Actinopolymorpha cephalotaxi: one gene and its partner. The protein of the gene in region 2 interacts with the protein of the main gene of each other region in a pairwise test. Links are inferred from orthologs where the notes say so. Each region holds a gene or a part of one and is shown on either strand. Other genes may lie near its edges. The genes, in order: nadE and dnaA.

Region 1 (8,661 bases), 3.2 Mb from region 2 along the record:
GCGTACGCCGGTACGAGGAACGGCCGCGGCCGGCGGCACCGGAGGAGCCGCTGCCCGAGGCGACCCCGGAGCCGAATCCCGAGCCCACCAAGGGCATCAGCGACTGGCGGGACTGGCCCTGGTCCCTCCTCGGCCTCGTCCCCGACGCGACCCGCGCCGCCTGGAACCATCCGGCCGTCGCCGTGTGGCACTTCCAGCTCGGCTGACCAGACGCTCACCCGCGGGCGGGACTCAGCGCGACCACTCCACCAGCACCGGCGTCGTGAGCAGGCCGGAGTGCAGGTCGTCGCCGGCCCGATCGAGTTCCTGCATGGCGAACCGGCGGCCGTACCGCCCCTCGCTGTCGGCGGCGAGCCGGTGGATCTCCGTCTCCTCGGTCAGTGCGTTCGCCGCGGTGTTGCTGACGACCAGCCGCAGCGTGTTCTCGCCGGCGCGCAGCAGGTGGGTGAGTTCGACGCGGTACGGCGCCGACCACACCACGCCGGCGTCGGAGCCGTTGACGACGACGCGGACCACCTCACCGACCGGTGGGCGTACCAGCGCCCGGAACGACCGCAGGGTTCGCGGCCGGTCCTCCCGGATCGGGCGCGGGTCGCCGAAGTCCAGGAAGAACCGGCGGCCGGTCACCGAGTCAACGTGGAGTTGCGTCTCGTACTCACCCTGACCGGAGTGCCCGGCACGCGTGTCCTCCCAGCGATGCGGCAGCTCGACCGGCTCCCCGCCGAAGGTGAAGCCGGTGAGCGGTCGCCGGCCGACCTCGGCACCGGACGTGTGTGCCGGGACCGGCCCGTCGAAGGCGACGATCACGGTTGCTTCGTACGCGTCCAGAGCGAGGTCGACCGTGGGACCGCTGCCTGTCAAGGTGACCTTGCCGGTCTTCGCGTCCCACAGTTCGTACGACGAACGACGGGTGCGGGGCGTGAACGTCGTTACCTGGTGGGTGTTCGCGGTGTTGGCGACGAAGTAGACGTCGACGTCTCCGAGCTGCCGGTGGGTCACGCCGATCGCGTCGGAGTCCACCACGAAGTCCGGCTCGGGCAGGCCGGACAGGTCGGCCGGGTCGTCCAGCTCGGCCGGCGTCAGCACGGACTCCAGCCCCAGTTGGGCGATCGCCTCGTCGTCGACCAGGTCGAAGTCCCAGCCTCCGGTTCGAATCCGGCGTACGACGTCACCGAGCTTCTCCGCCGTGGCCTTCCACAGGTCGAGCTGGGGATAGACGTCCTCGAACGGCACGCGGAGCTGCACGTCCGCCACCGGGTCGCCCTGCCGCAGCAGCCAGCACAGCCGCTGGAGGTACGCCGTGAGTTCGGGGGCCGCGTCGTCCCACCACGGGTTCCGGTCGTCCAGCGCGCCGGCGGCGTAGAAGAACCAGCCGAGCCCGGGCGCGTCCACCGGGGTGTACGGCAGACCGTGGCCGACCAGCTGGTTGACCCCGCACAGGAAGTGCTCGTGCGCCTCGGCCTGCAGGTCCAGCGGGGTGGCGCGAAAGGACGGCGAGTGCACCCACGTCCACACCTCGGAGGAGACGATCTTCCGGCCGTAGAGGTGCGCCGCCGAGGATGCCCACCTCGTCTGCGGCAGGCCGGTCCAGCCCCAGCCCTCCCCCTCGGCCACGTCGGCGTACCGGAAGCTGCTGACCGAGGCCGGCGGCACTCCGTAACTCTGGATGCGGAACGGCACACCTCGTCCGCGTGCCCAGTCGCCGATGACCGCGACGAAGTTCTCCTGGTAGAGCTCGGACAACGTGCGGAGGAAGTCGGCGCGGAAGGCGCGGAAGTCACCGATGTCGAAGTGCAGCAGCGGAAGCAGGTGCAGCGCGTCGTAGCCGCGCCGTTTGCCGAACTCCGCGAGCACCTCCGGTGTCCAGTCCGAGCTGTAGACCTCCAGGCTGTCGCAGAAGACCGACCCGACAGGTGCGGGGGCGACGGCGTCCAGCAGGGGCGCGGCGACGCTTCGGATGTGGGCCTCGGTCGCCGCGGCCGAGTAGTGGTCGAGCACCGGTCCCTCCGCACCGGCCGCCGCCCGCTTGACGTTCTGCCCGGTGGGCCGGGACGTCGCGACCAGCAGAGTGCGGGGGCCGGTGCCGGACGGAACGTCCTCCGTGTCCAGAAGCGTGTAGTCCCCGGACCGGTCGTGGATCGAGCCGGGAAACACGTACGCCGCGACGAGCTCGTCGCCCGGCATCACCGGCACCCGCGAGGGACCCGGCGTCAGCTCGCGGACCTCCCAGCGCAGCCGGCGGGCGGCGAGGTCCGGCGTGACGTGCGGGCCGCCGAACGACCAGCCGCTGCCCAGCGTCAGGTCGAACCGCAGCCCCAGCTCCTGGCAGCGCAGCCCGGCATGGCGAAGGTGTTCGTGGAACCGCGGTGAACCGAAGTCGCACGTGGCAGGCCCGAGCGGATAGACGTACGCCACCTCGACACCGCCGAACCCGGCCGCCGCCACTGTCTCGAGCTGGCGGTCCAGCGACGACTCCTCGACCGCGGGCCCGAACCACCACCAGCGCAGCATCGGCCGTGCGTCGCTCGGCGGATCGGCGAAACCCTGTCGCAACTCCTCCAGCAGCATGGCGTCCAACCCTATGTCGCACCGGTCGGCCAAGCCTCGTCCTGACCAGGTGCGGTCAGCGGCCGGTCATGATGTTTTCGAGGGCCGCGATCCGTTCGGGTGTCAGGTCGTACGCGGTGGCGAGGAAGTCGCCGAAGGAGCCGTACTGCCGATCGATGTTCGCCCACAGCGTGCCGAGGTGAATCGCGGCGCCGATCCCCGTCCGTGTGCGTCAACCCGCTCTTGCTCGTGCATCCGGGGCGAGAAGCCGTACCGGTCCAGCAGCGCCTCGATCCAGCGCGATCAGTGGTACTGACACAGGCAGAACTCGTTTCCTTCCGGGTCGGCCATCACGACCACGACGCCCTCGTCGTAGTCGTGGCGTTCCCCGGTGAAGGATCCGCCGAGTGAGACCACGTGATAGATGCCGGTCTCGATGTCGTCGACGGTGACATCCAGGTGGATTCGGGTCTTGCCCCGCTTCGGTTCGGACACGGGCTGGAACACCAGCCTGGGAAGGTCCTCGGATCGTCCACCGAGATAGACCCAGCCGGGCTCGGACGGCCCTTCCTCCCGCCCGAGCAGCGCACTCCAGAACCGCGCCACCCGCCGCGGGTCCAGGCAGTCGACGGTGACCCCGCTCCATCGATACGCCATCCGTGTCTCCCTTTCCGCCTTATGGTCAGGCGCGCCACCAGTCGTCGAGGGGGGTGACCGGGACGGTCCGCTTGTGCCGGGTCGCGAGGTAGACCGACTCCACCCGCGCCGCCACCTCGGGGGTGACATCCGCACCTTCCAGGTAGTCGTCGATCTGGGCGTACGTCAGACCGAGGGCCACCTCGTCGGGCAGCGCCGGCCGGTCGTCCTCCAGGTCCGCGGTCGGCACCTTCTGCCACACACTCTCCGGGGCGCCCAGCTCCTGCAGGAGTGCTGCGCCCTGGCGCTTGGTCAGCCCCGTCAGCGGGGTGAGGTCGACCCCGCCGTCGCCGTACTTCGTGAAGAAGCCGGTGACCGCCTCGGCCGCGTGGTCGGTGCCGACGACGAGGAGGTTCAGCTGCCCGGCGAGGGAGTACTGGATCACCATCCGCTCGCGGGCCTTGATGTTGCCGCGAACGAAGTCCCGCAGCCCGGGCTCGGGGCCGAGCAGTTCACGCAGGCCTGCTGCGGACTCCGCGGCCACGGCATCCGCACCGGGCTTGACGTTCACGGTGATCGAATGGTCCGGCCGGACGAACTTCAGTGCGACCTGCGCGTCGTCCTCGTCGGCCTGGGTGCCGTAGGGAAGCCGCACCGCGACGAACGTCGCGTCGCCTCCCTCGGCCCGCAGCTCCTCACCCGCCAGCTGGCACAGCCGGCCGGTGAGGGTGCTGTCCTGGCCGCCGCTGATCCCCAGCACGTATCCCCTGGCCGGGGTCGTCCGCAGGTAGTCCTTGAGGAAGTCGATCCGCCGGCGGATCTCTGCCCTGGGCTCGATGGTCGCCCGGACGCCCAGCTCGGCACGGATCTGATCACGTTGGTTCGCCACCCGCACAATGTAGCGGCCGGGGAGTCGGCCAGGTCCGAGCGCTCGGGCAGCTGCCGAGCCGCCCCGACCTCCTGGGAACTCACCCGGCGACGGTGTCGCGCTGGTACCAGCTGCCCTGCTTGCCGCCGATGTCGGCCGGATCGGCCGGGCCGACCTCCGCGAAACCGGCCTTCGCGAGAACCTTCTGCGATGCCGCGTTGGCATCGGCCGCCGCGGCCCGGATGACGCGGATCCCGTGGTCGGCGGCTGCGACGCGGCACAGGTCGAGCACCGTCGCGGTCGCCACGCCACGGCCGGCGGCGTGCTCGGCGACCCGGTAACCCAGCTTCGCGACACCGTTCCCGGTGAACTCGAGGTTGAACCGGCCGAGGACCGACCCGTCCTCGGCCACGAGAACGTAGAACGCCCCGGCTCCCGCGTCCTGATCCGTCAGCAGATCCCGGAGCCGGTCGGCGAAGTGCTCGAAGTAGTCGTCGCCGCGGTCGGAGATGAAGCCGGCGAAGTAGGCCCGGTTCACCGTCTCGAAGGACAGGATCGCCGGCGCGTGGTCGGCGCGCAGCAGCTGCAACTCGGGCATGACCGAAGTAAACATCGTCGCGGCCGGCCCTGGCCAGGTAATAACCCGGCCAGGGGCGCCGCTCACCGCGGCCGGGACGGCCCTCACAGATCGATCTGGTAACGAAGAAACCCGCGGTTGACAGCCACCCGATCGTAGAGGCGACGCGCCCGCGCGTTCGACTCGTGGGTCGACCAGTACACCCGGCTGCACCCCCGGGACCCGGCCCACACGGTCACCTCGCGGATGAGCGCCCGGGCCACGCCCTGCCCGCGAGCGTCGGGTGCGGTGAACAGGTCCTGCAGGTAGCAGACGTCCGCCGCGGTGGTACTGGGATGGACGAGGAAGTGCGTGATGCCGACGAGCCGGCCGTCGAGCTTCGCGCCCAGTGCGTGCAGCGCGGTGTCGCGGCGAAACTCGTCCCAGGCGCGGTCGTACGCCTCGTCCGGCAAGGTGTGCTCGTAGAAGGTGTTGTAGGCGACGAACAACTCCTGCCATGCGGGCCGGTCTGCATCAGTGAGTTTGCCGATGGTCAGCACGGGCGGCCTTTCGTCGGGGTGGTCCGGTGGTCGCTTCGGTCGGGTGGCGCAGTGATCGGGTACCGCTGGGTGGTGATCTGCACCCTGGGCAGTACCCATTGGACTACGGGCCCGATGCACAGTGCGTAGAGAGCTGTACCGATGCCTACCGGACCACCGAGCAGCCATCCGCTCCCCAGTACGACCACCTCGATGCCCGGTCGCAGCAGACCGATGGGCCGTCCGGTCACTCGGTGCAGCCCGGTCATCAGTCCGTCACGTGGCCCGGGACCGAGCTGTGAGCCGATGTAGAGGGCGCTGCTGAGTCCGTTGAGGAGGATTCCCGCAGGCAGCAGAACGGCTCGCAGAATCAGGTCGCCGGGCCGGGTCACGACGGCGAGGGTGACGTCGCACGCCACCCCGACGCACACGCAGTTGGCGAGCGTGCCGATGCCGGGTTTCTGCCGCAGCGGCCACCAGAGAGCGAGTACGGCGAAGGACACGACGACGACAACCGTGCCGACGCTGAGCCCCGCCGTCCGGGCGATGGCGACCTGGAGCACGCCCCACGGGCTCACCCCCAGTCCTGACCGGATGAGCAGCGCCAGCGAGGCTCCGTAGCCGCACAGCCCGGCGAACAGCACCATCAGGCGCAGAGGCAGCCGGTCGAGCCCGAGCTGGGCGCGGGGTCCAAGATTCTCCAACTTCAGGTGCACGTCTTCGAGGGTGCCGCGGATTGGACTTGCCGCAGAGGGCCAATTCTGATGTCGTGGACCGGTGCAGAACCCCGTGAGCCTCGATCACCTGGTCCGTCAGCTGGGTGTTCCCGCCTCGCGGATGCCGGCGTACGTCTGGCTCGCCGACCGGCTGAACCTGCTGGTGGCGGAGGGGCGGCTGACACCCGGCGCCACGCTGCCCGCCGAACGGGCCATGGCCACGGCACTGGGACTGTCCCGGACGACGGTCGTACGAGGTCTGGCCCTCGCGGAGGCGCAGGGCATCGTGGCGGCTCGCCGTGGGGCGGGCCGCACGGTGAGGTCTCCCAGGCGCCGATCCTCGGCGTTCGAGCCACTCGAGCCCGGACTCGGCGGTCCGGAAGGTGATCAGCTCGACCTGCGCTCCAGTCAGATGCCACCGGTGGACGGCATCGGCGAGGCGATGAGACACGCCACCGAGTCGACGCTCGCCCGGCTGACGCCGGGCGGCTACCACACCGCCGGCATCCCCGAACTGCGCGAGGCGATCTGCGCTCACTACGCATCACGGGGACTGCCCACCACGCCGGATCAGGTGCTGGTGACGACCGGCGCGGTCAACGGCGTGCACCTCGCCGTCCGGGCGCTGGCCGGCCCGGGCCGCCGCGTCGTGGTCGAGAACCCCTGCTACCCGAACACGGTCCGCACCATCGCGTTCGCCGGATCTCGTTCGTCGCCCGTCGACACCGAGGACGACGACGCCGGACACGCGATGGCGCACGCCCTGACGAATTCGGATGCTCCCTGTGCGCTCCTCATTCCCGAGTTCCAGAATCCCACCGGGCGCCTGATGGGCGAGCAGGCGCGGTCCCGCGTGCTGCGCGCCGCGCGCCGGCGCGGCGTCGCGTTGGTGGTAGACGAGACGTTGGTGGCGACCAACTGGCGCGAGCTGGAGATGCCGTCCCCCCTGACCGCCCGGGGGGTGACCACCGTGCTCGTCGGGTCCATGAGCAAGTCCCACTGGGCAGGGCTGCGCATCGGCTGGGTACGAGCGCCGCGACGGGTGGTCGACCTGATCTCCCACCAGCGTCTCGGCGCGGACCTCGGGGCACCCCTGCACGCTCAGGTGCTGGCCGCGGACCTGCTTGCTCGCCCCCTGCCGCACCAGCGATGGAAGCGGGTGGCCGACAACCATGACCTGCTGCTCCGGGAGCTGCGCACCCGCCTTCGGACCTGGCGGATCGATCCGGTCGACGGCGGCCTCAACCTCTGGTGCCGCCTACCTGCCCCGAAGTCCGAGCAACTGGTGAGGGCGGCGGGCAGCCGAGGGCTTCTCCTGGCCACCGGGCACGTCTTCTCGCCCGGAGGGCACGGCTGGGGAGCCCGGTTGCGGCTGCCGTTCACCGCGCACTCCGACGATCTCGTCCGAGCGGCCGGAATCCTCGCCGAGGTCGCCGGCGAGCACCTCTGACGCCGTCGCCCCCGGCCAGGCGCTGACCCCGGCCGGGGGCGACAGAGGTGGATCTCGTGACTAGAGCTGGACTTCCTTGCCCTGGGCGGCGGAGGTGTAGACGCCGTCCAGGATCTTCATCATCTCCGCGCCCTGCCACGCCGGCGCGACGCTCTCGGCCTCGCCCAGGCAGGCGGCGACGAAGTTCTCGATCTCGTTGCCGAAACCGTCGTCGAGGTCGAAGGACTCGAACCCGATCTGCGGCGTCACCTTCAGCAGCGTCTCGTGCTTCTCCGAGGCGATCTGCAGCTTGGGCTCGAGGTCCGCGCCACCCTTGTCGCCGTACACCGAGACGTTCAGCGAGTCGCTCGTCGCGTGCAGCGAGAACGACGTGTCCATGATCAGCGACGCGCCGTTCTCGAACCGGATCAGGGCGTTGGCCATGTCCTCGACGTCGTTCTTCGTCGGGTCGTAGTCGGCCACCTGGTACCGCGGCAGGGTGGTGATGTTGGACCGGTTGCCCAGCTTCTCGTAGGTGTTCGCACTGACCGACGTCACCCGCGGGGTCCCCATGAGGTACCAGCACAGGTCGATCACGTGCACGCCGATGTCGATCAGCGGGCCGCCGCCGGAGATCGCCTTGTTGGCGAACCATCCACCGGGGTTGCCCATCCGGCGGATGCAGCTGGCCTTGGCGTAGTAGATGTCACCGAGGTCGCCGGCCTCGATGAACGACTTCAGCACCCGGCAGTTCGCGGAGTGCCGCCGGACGAAACCCACCTGGACAACGCGGTCGTGCGCGTTCGTCACGTCCTCGAGCCGCTGCGCCTCGGCGTAGGTACGGCTCATCGGCTTCTCCACCAGCACGTGCTTGCCGGCCTCGACCGCCGCGATCGCCAGCTCTGCGTGGGTGTTGTTCCAGGTGCAGATGCTCACCGCGTCGACGTCGGGGTCGGCGAACAGCTCGGCCGCGTCGCTGTAGGCCCTGGCGGCACCCCACTGCTTGGCGACCGACTTCGCCCGGTCGGCGTTGATGTCGGCGACCGCGACGAGTTCGACGCGCGGGTTGGCCTGGTAGGCCTTCAGGTGAAGGGCCGCGATGCTACCGACGCCGACGACGCCGATCCTTACCTTCTGCATGACTCTCCTTGTGGGGAACGATTCTGGGCGTGACCGGCGGGCCGGCTCAGGCCTCGGCGTAGATGCGCTTGGCGTTGGCGATGCCCCGGCTGCAGCCGATCAGGCAGTCCTCGTGGCCCTCGAACTCGATCGAGGCGAAGCCGTCGTAGCCGGACTCCTTGATCGACTTCGCGACGCTCCACGTGTCCAGGTCGCCGTTGCCGACGATCGCGCCGCGGAGGTACTTGCCG
Region 2 (8,628 bases):
CCTCAGCCGGCTCGGATCGAGGTGACTCATCTTCCGAGGGCGTCGACGACAACGAGTTCGTGTCTGACAAGTCGATGTCGCCAGACGGCCGTGGGTTTCCAGTGGCAGCCTGCCCGGTCTCCTGCGTCCCGGTCGGCGAAGGTTCCGCTGAGGAACCGGCTGCGGCCGTCCCCTCCGTCACATCCGACCGAACCGACGCCGTCGGACTCGGGGACTCGCGTTCTCCGGTCTGGCCTTGCCTGGCCGACGGCATGGTCCCCGGCCAGCCGAGGCCGGACCGATGACGTGTAGGGCCAACCCGCTGGAACTCTGGTTCATCCGTACGCGACGGTTCCCCGGGCCAGCCGAGTCCGGTTGTCACCTGCACGTCGGTCACCGTCACACTCCCCTTGCCGAACCGGACCCGTCCCGGCGATTCCGCCTCTGCTTCGCCGAGCTTGCACCACCTCGCGCTGTCCCTGCGACCACGCGCACCACAGTGGTCGGCACCGACAGAAGATCTGCACCCAGGCGCTCGATGGAGTACTCCGCGGCACCCGCCGCGTCGAGTTCAGGGCGCGCCTCTTCCAGTTCGGTGCCCGCGCGATCTCCCTTCATGGCCAAGACTGACCCACCGGGCCGACACAGACCAAGCGCGACACGGGCCAGACGGGAAAGTGGCGCGACCGCTCTGGCCGTGACCACGTCGTAGCTGCCACGGTGATCCTCCGCTCGCTCGCGAACCACTGTGACGCCGGCCAGATCGAGCTCCTCCGCGACCTCTGACAGGAACGCCGCTCGCCGCAACAACGGCTCCAGCAACGTGATGCGGAGATCGGGTCTGGTGATGGCGAGCACGATGCCGGGCAGCCCTGCTCCGGAGCCGATGTCGCACACGGTGGCGTTCATCGGGACCATCCCCGCGAGCACACCGCAGTTCAGGAGATGCCGATCCCACAGCCGGGGAACCTCGCGCGGACCGAGGAGACCTCTCTCGGTTCCCGGGCCGGCCAGCAGTTCGGCATACCGACGAACAACAGGCAGGCGCTCACCGAACACCTGCTCAGCAGAAGGTGGACTGTCGGGGGCTACCGCGGTGGGCGTCGTTTCACGTGAAACGTCGGAGGCGGACGCCTTGGACTCAGGCTTGCTGGACGACGACTCGCCGGTCCGGTTCTTCGCCCTCCGACTCACTCGTCAGCCCCTTCGCAGCAACAGCGTCGTGGACGATCTTCCGTTCGAACGGCGTCATCGGCGCCATCCGGACCGGTTCACCACTCGTACGGACTTCTTCGACGACCTTCTCCGCCAGCGCGACCAGGTCAGTGCGGCGCTGAGCGCGGTAACCGCCGACGTCGAGCATCAACCTGCTGCGTTCCCCGGTCTCCCGGTAGACCGCCAGACGGGTCAGCTCCTGCAGCGCCTCGAGGACCTCGCCATCCTGGCCGACCAGGAGCTTCAGGTCGCCGCCGACGATCGCGACCATCGCTCGGTCACCCTCGACGTCGAGGTCGATGTCACCATCGATATCGGCGATGTCGAGCAACTCCTCGAGATAGTCGGCAGCGACGTCGCCCTCGGCCTCCAGCCGGGCGACCCGATCCCCGGCCGCCTCGCCGGATTCCTCTCCGTCGTCGGGCAGGCCGGCCTCCTCGGACGTTTCAGTCTCAGCTACCTGGTCAGCAGACTCGGGAGACTCCGCCGCGCCGGTCGCAGTGTCCTGACCGGACCGCTCGTCCTGTTCACTCGACCCACCGGACTTCTCCGCATCGCCACCTTCGACGAACGACGTAGCGCCTTCAGTCACGACTTCTCCTTCGTTCCCGCGCCGTCGGTGGCGCTTCACACTTCAGGGACGGCCATGCCGTCCGTCGTCAACGACCCTTCCGCTTGCTACGCGGCAGGCGCTGCGGTTGTACCCGCTTGACCGTCTCCGCGGCCTCCGCCTGCTGACCACCGGCGGCAGGGGCAGAGCCGTTCGGCGTCTCCTTGGCCGTCTCCTTGGCGCCACCCGGCAGGATCGCACCAAGACCGGAGCGAAGTCCCGTCTTCTTGGTCTTACGCGCCTGGTAGGCGTCGAAGGCAGGCGTACCCGGCGCCGGATTACGGCGAATCACCCAGAACTGCTGTCCCATCGTCCAGAGGTTCGTGGTGAACCAGTAGATGAGGACACCGACCGGGAAGTTGACGCCGCCGACCGCGAACACGAGCGGCAGAACGTAGAGCAGAAGCTTCTGTTGCTGGGCGAACTGGCCGGTCAGCGCCTCGGGCGGCATGTTCTTGCGCATCAGTTGGCGCTGGGTGGTGAACGTCGTGGCCGTCATCAGAAGGATGAGCACGATCGTCACGATCCGCACGGACAGGCTGGTCGAGCCGATGAACTTGTCCGAGATGTGCGCGCCGAAGATCGAGGCGTGGCGCAGGGAGTCGACCAACGTCTGGTTCAGACCCGAACCACGGACCATGCCGTTCGCCGCACCGTCGAGCACCCGGAACAACGCGATGAAGATCGGTGACTGCAACAGGATCGGCAGGCAGGAGGAGAACGGGTTGGTGCCGCTCTCCTTGTAGAGCTTCATGAGCTCCTGGCCCATCCGCTCCCGGTCGTGCCCGTACTTCTTCTGCAGCTCGCGCACCTTCGGCTGCAGCAGCGCCATGTTGCGGCTGGCCCGAATCTGCCGGACGAACAGCGGGATGAGCAGGATCCGGATGAAGACCACGAGGCCAACGATCGACAGAACCCACGTCCACCCCGAGTCCGGACCGAGGATCGGGGAGAAGACGGTGTAGAACGCTCGAATGATCCACGACACGACGTCGTAGAGCGGCGTAAGGATCGTGTCGTACCAACTCACGCTTCATGCACCTCAGGTGTGGGTGTGCGCGCCCACACCGGCGCGCGGTCGGGGTGGCGGGACCGGGTCGTACCCACCGGGGGTCCAGGGGTGGCACCGCGCCAGCCGGCGTATGGCAAGCCAGCTACCGCGCAGTGCCCCGTGTGTCTCCACTGCTTCCAGGGCATAGGCCGAACACGAAGGGTGATAGCGGCACACCTGGCCGTACAAGGGGCTCACCACCAGGCGATAACCCTTGAGAAGCAGGACAAGAACGACCTTCACCGCACACCCTCCGCCTCGGCCCGTCGCGCCCGTGTCAGGACGACATCGAGCGCCGCGTCGAGGTCACGTCCGAGCCGCTGGCCGGACGCCTCCGCTGCCGACGGTAACGCGCGGACGACGAGGAGGGTTCCTGGGGACAGTCCGGAGACCTGGTCTCGCAGCAGGTGCCGGAGACGTCGCCGCACGGTGTTGCGGACGACCGCGTTGCCCACGGCGCGGCTCACCACGAACCCGACCCTCGCGGGGGCAGAGTCCGTGGTGAGTGCGAGATGGACGACAAGCGTCGACCGGCCCGACCGTTGTCCGCGTCGGATGGCCGTCGCGAAGTCGGCCGGACGACGCATGCGGTGGCGGGCCGGGACCACGACATCGAGTGGGACCTGGGCGACCTCGGCCGTCAGACGGCGAGGCGCTGGCGGCCCTTGCGCCGCCGGGCAGAGAGGATGGCGCGGCCGGCTCGGGTCCGCATCCGCAGCCGGAAGCCGTGCGTCTTGTGCCGGCGCCGGTTGTTGGGCTGGAAGGTGCGCTTCACAGGGAGTCTCCTGGTCAGTGACGATGATCGCGGGCACCGTCAACTCGACGTCACCGTCCACCCGCGGCCCAGCACACGCACCGAGTGCGGTGTGGGGTCTGATCCGTGAGCATACGGCGAGCGCCGAAGAAGACAGCACCGTGACCGACTTACGGTACGGGTCAGCCGCTCGGCCGGTCAAACTGGGCTCTGCCCAACCGGGTCCAACCGGGTCCGCGCGGGCCCTGCTCGGTCGTGGCGACCGTCTCATGTTCGCCGGAACGCCCCGCGACCGGGGCACCCGGCGACTCCGTGTCACCGGCCGGGAACTACGGAGCACTCCCGTGCGCCGGTTTCGCCGGGAATGACCCGTAGCTTGTTGGCCGGATTGTGCGCTTGTTACCGTCCTTCACCCTTAGGGTCGTCCACAGTCGCTTTACACAGCCTGTGGAAGGATCTGTGGACGCCTGCGAGCGCCTGGGATTGTGGTCGACCGAAGTCCGTCCACAGCCGCCTCGAGAGTGGTAATCCACAGGACGTGGGCGCAAGACCGAAGGTATGTCGAGACGGGAGTGACCTAGTGGCCGGCGAACCTGACCCACTCAGCGCCACCTGGCGACTGGTCCGCGAAGGCCTCGACCAGGACCTGCCGGCCACGCACCGGGTGTGGCTCGCCCAGAGTCGCCCGGTCACCCTGCACGGCAACACCGCGATCATCGCCGTCCGCGACGACTTCACCCGCACCCAGCTCGAGACCAAGCTCCGTCCGCGACTCGAGGACGCTCTGTCCACGGCGCTCGGCCAGTCGGTCCGGCTGGCCGTCACCGTCGAGCCCTCGCTCTCCCTCGACGATCACGACGACCTCCACGACCCTGACGGCGCGGGGAACGCGGCCGCGGCCGACCGCGACGAGTACGACCAGGGGCACGAGCGGGGCGGGGCGTCCGCCGGACCGCTCGCCCAGGGATCGCCCGGGATGTCCGGTTCGCCCGGCTCCCAGGGCTCGGGCGCGCCCGGCCAGGCCGGCGTACCCGACCTGCCTCGGTCCGGGCTGAACGGCGGCGTGAGCGGGACCGATGCCTTCACGCTGTCGTCCGCGCCCCCCGGTCAACCCGTACGCGCCGACAGTGAGCCGCCGCGGCTGAACCCGAAGTACCTCTTCGACACGTTCGTCATCGGCTCGTCCAACAGGTTCGCCCACGCGGCGGCGGTGGCGGTGTCGGAGGCGCCGGGGAAGGCGTACAACCCGCTGTTGATCTACGGCGACTCCGGGCTCGGCAAGACCCACCTGCTGCACGCGATCGGTCACTACGTCCGGAACCTCTTCGCGAACGCACGGATCCGCTACGTGTCCAGCGAGGAGTTCACCAACGACTTCATCAACTCGATCCGGGACGACAAGGCACCGACGTTCCAGCGCCGCTACCGCGACGTCGACGTGCTCCTGGTCGACGACATCCAGTTTCTGGAGAACAAGGAGCGCACCCAGGAGGAGTTCTTCCACACCTTCAACGCGCTCCACAACGCGAACAAGCAGATCGTGATCTCCTCCGACCGGCCGCCGAAGCGCCTGGAGACGCTGGAGGACCGGCTGCGCAACCGGTTCGAGTGGGGGCTGATCACCGACATCCAGCCGCCCGACCTGGAGACCCGGATCGCGATCCTGCGCAAGAAGGCGGCTCAGGAACGCCTCACCGCTCCGCCGGAGGTGCTGGAGTTCATCGCCAGCAAGATCCAGACCAACATCCGTGAACTTGAGGGTGCGCTGATCCGGGTGACGGCGTTCGCCAGCCTCAACCGGCAGGCCGTCGACCTCGCCCTGGCCGAGATCGTGCTGAAGGACCTCATCCCGACAGGTGGAGAGCCGGAGATCACCGCCGGCCAGATCATGGCGCAGACGTCGTCGTACTTCGGCCTGTCGATGGACGACCTGTGCGGGTCCAGCCGCAGCCGCGTCCTGGTGACGGCCCGGCAGATCGCGATGTACCTCTGCCGCGAGCTCACCGACCTGTCGCTGCCGAAGATCGGCCAGCAGTTCGGCGGACGGGACCACACCACGGTGATGCACGCGGACCGGAAGATCCGTCAGTTGATGGCGGAGCGCCGCAGCGTCTACAACCAGGTGACCGAGCTCACGAACCGCATCAAGCAACAGGCGCGGTCGTCCTGAACGTCGATACCGCGCCGGCCGCCGCACGCCGTTCGCGCAGTGCTCACACCCTGGGGACAACTCTGTGGATCAATCCCGACCTGGTCGGGGAAGAACTGTGGATCGGGTGGGACAGAACTCCGCGGTCCACCGGGCTCCCCCAGGTGCCCCCAACCGCGCCCACAGCCCCGGTGGACGCCCGCAAGCCCGCTGAGCAGCGCAAAGACGAGTTATCCCCAGTGTCCACCGCACCTACGACGAAGCTGAGCCTATTTACGTCTATGACAAGAACTCCACAATCCCCAACGGCCCCCTCCTGGGGACGACGTCACCAGGACCCCGATTTCCGGACCCCCACCACCGACCGGACAGGCACCTCGCCTCCTGACGCGGTACGACACCCCGCAGCCGATCCCGCTTCGGCGCGAGGGCCCGCGGCGCATCGGTCAGGTCGCCCCGCCACCACCGCCGACATGGTCGTCGGTGTAGCGTCGTGCTCCCAGTTGGCCGCTGTCCGTCGAGGAGGCGAGGAGCGGTGAAGTTCCGCGTAGACCGTGACGTCCTCGCCGATTCGGTGGCATGGGTGGCACGCAGCCTTCCGTCCAGGCCCTCGCTGCCCGTGCTCGCCGGCATGTTGGTCGAGGCCCGCGACGGCGAGTTGCTGCTGTCCGGCTTCGACTACGAGACATCCGCACGCGTCGGCGTACCGGCCGAGGTTTCCGCAGAGGGTTCGGCGCTGGTGTCCGGGCGACTGCTCGCGGACATCAGCCGGAGCCTGCCCGCGCAGCCGGTCGACCTCACCGCAGAGGGCGGCAAGGTCGTGGTGACCTGCCGCAGCGCGCGGTTCACCGTGCAGACCCTGCCGGTCGAGGACTACCCCGAGCTGCCGCAGATGCCGGCCGCCTCCGGCACGGTGAAGGGCGACGTGTTCGCCAACGCCGTCTCGCAGGTGGCCGTGGCCGCCGGCCGCGACGACATGCTGCCGGTCCTCACCGGTGTCCGGATCGAGATCGAGGGATCGTCGGTGACGCTCGCCGCGACCGACCGCTACCGCCTCGCGGTACGCGAGTTCACCTGGTCGCCGGAGCAGTCCGACCTGTCGGCCACCGCCCTGGTGCCGGCGAGAGTGCTCGCCGACACGGCCAAGGCGTTCGGCGCCGGATCGGACGTGACGATCGCGCTCGCCGCTCCCGGCACCGGCAGCGGCGAGGGGCTCGTGGGCTTCACCGGCACCACCGGTGGCTCCCAGCGCCGCACCACCACCCGGTTGCTGGACGGTGAGTTCCCGAAGTACCGCACGCTCTTCCCGCCCGAGCAGCAGACCGTCGCCCGGGTCGAGACCGGGGCGCTGGTCGAGTCGCTGAAGCGCGTCGCCCTGGTGGCCGAACGCAACACCCCGATCCGGCTGACGTTCGACGACGGGGTCGCCACGCTGGAGGCGGGCAGCAGCGACGAGGCGCAGGCGTCGGAGTCGATCGACGCGACCATCGAGGGTGAGGGGCTGACCATCGGGTTCAACCCGCAGTACCTCCTCGACGGCCTGGGCGCGATCGAGGCGCCGATCGCGCAGTTCGCGTTCACCCAGTCGACCCGTCCGGCCGTCCTCACCGGCCTGGCCGCCGCCGACGCCGAGCCGAACAGCGACTACCGCTACCTGCTGATGCCGGTACGACTGCAGAGCTGAGCCGACCGAGATCCGCACCAGCCGCACCAGCCATATCGGCCGACCAGCGGGCCGGCGCGGGAATGCCCCGACGCTGTTGGGGCAGCACACGGGAGGAACGGCGTACCGGCACACGAGAAGGGACTGGTTCTGATGGAGATCGGGCTCGTCGGCCTGGGCAAGATGGGCGCCAACATGCGGGAGCGCCTGCGTGCCGCCGACCACACGGTCGTGGGATACGACCGCAATCCCGAGGTCTCCGACGTGGACAGTCTCGAGGCGATGGTCGCCCAGATGTCGCGGCCGCGCGTGGTGTGGGTGATGGTGCCGGCGGGCGACGTGACCCGCTCGGTGATCGCCGAACTCGCCGCGCTCCTGGACGAGGGTGACGTCGTCGTCGACGGCGGCAACTCCCGCTGGACCGACGACGTGATCAGCGCCCAGAAGCTCGCCGAGCGCGGCATCGGGTTCGTCGACTGCGGGGTCTCCGGCGGTGTGTGGGGCCGCACCAACGGCTACGCGCTGATGTGCGGCGGCACGACGGAGGACGTGGCGAAGGTTCAGCCGGCCTTCGACGCGCTCAAGCCGGAGGGCGAGTTCGGCTTCGTCCACGCCGGTAAGGTCGGTGCCGGGCACTTCGCCAAGATGGTGCACAACGGCATCGAGTACGGCGTGATGCAGGCATACGCCGAGGGGTACGAGCTCCTCGAGGCCACCGACATCGTCGACAACGTCACCGACGTCTTCCGCTCCTGGCGCGAGGGCACCGTGATCCGGTCCTGGCTGCTCGACCTGCTGGTCTCGGCGCTGGAGGAGGACCAGGGCCTGGAGAAGATCCGGGGATACGCCGACGACTCCGGCGAGGGCCGGTGGACGGTCGAGGCCGCCATCGACAACGCCGTACCCATGCCGGCCATCGCCGCAGCGCTCTTCGCCCGCTTCGCCTCCCGCCAGGACGACTCCCCGGCGATGAAGGCGATCGCCGCGATGCGCAACCAGTTCGGCGGCCACGCGGTGCACCCGGACGCGCATTCGGTGCGTCCGGACACCGAGGCTCCCTGAGTCGATCCCGACACCCTGCCGTGTACGTCGCGCACCTCTCCCTCACCGACTTCCGCAACTACGCCACGGTCGAACTCGACCTCCAACCCGGAGTCACGGTGTTTCTGGGCCAGAACGGCCAGGGCAAGACCAATCTCGTGGAGGC

The links.
Region 1: the proteins of dnaA (region 2) and nadE interact in binary tests that used the Escherichia coli proteins (3 or more experiments, as listed by UniProt). The link is inferred for Actinopolymorpha cephalotaxi from one-to-one orthologs.

Annotation. Positions count from the first base shown.
Region 1 is NZ_JACBZA010000001.1:2,834,900-2,843,560, forward strand. Bases 2,152-5,032 are described here. They hold nadE (ammonia-dependent NAD(+) synthetase), read right to left. Parts: upstream 4,073-5,032; coding sequence 3,230-4,072; downstream 2,152-3,229. Other genes in these bases: FHR37_RS12715 (glycosyl hydrolase), read right to left, coding at 2,152-2,568; FHR37_RS12720 (VOC family protein), read right to left, coding at 2,851-3,204; FHR37_RS12730 (GNAT family N-acetyltransferase), read right to left, coding at 4,152-4,649; FHR37_RS12735 (GNAT family N-acetyltransferase), read right to left, coding at 4,733-5,032. In the rest of the region: FHR37_RS32430 (class I SAM-dependent DNA methyltransferase), read left to right, coding at 1-206; more of FHR37_RS12715, read right to left, coding at 232-2,151; more of FHR37_RS12735, read right to left, coding at 5,033-5,167; membrane protein YczE, read right to left, coding at 5,161-5,862; FHR37_RS12745 (aminotransferase-like domain-containing protein), read left to right, coding at 5,924-7,312; FHR37_RS12750 (Gfo/Idh/MocA family protein), read right to left, coding at 7,373-8,431; FHR37_RS12755 (sugar phosphate isomerase/epimerase family protein), read right to left, coding at 8,478-8,661. UniProt on the Escherichia coli protein: Catalyzes the ATP-dependent amidation of deamido-NAD to form NAD. Uses ammonia as a nitrogen source.
Region 2 is NZ_JACBZA010000001.1:6,028,891-6,037,518, reverse strand. What follows is about bases 3,656-6,503. They hold dnaA (chromosomal replication initiator protein DnaA), read left to right. Parts: upstream 3,656-4,228; coding sequence 4,229-5,779; downstream 5,780-6,503. Other genes in these bases: dnaN (DNA polymerase III subunit beta), read left to right, coding at 6,294-6,503. In the rest of the region: 16S rRNA (guanine(527)-N(7))-methyltransferase RsmG, read right to left, coding at 379-1,038; FHR37_RS26875 (Jag family protein), read right to left, coding at 1,121-1,786; membrane protein insertase YidC, read right to left, coding at 1,854-2,834; membrane protein insertion efficiency factor YidD, read right to left, coding at 2,847-3,098; rnpA (ribonuclease P protein component), read right to left, coding at 3,095-3,463; rpmH (50S ribosomal protein L34), read right to left, coding at 3,496-3,630; more of dnaN, read left to right, coding at 6,504-7,442; gnd (phosphogluconate dehydrogenase (NAD(+)-dependent, decarboxylating)), read left to right, coding at 7,575-8,483; DNA replication/repair protein RecF, read left to right, coding at 8,504-8,628. UniProt on the Escherichia coli protein: Plays an essential in the initiation and regulation of chromosomal replication. Binds in an ATP-dependent fashion to the origin of replication (oriC) to initiate formation of the DNA replication initiation complex once per cell cycle.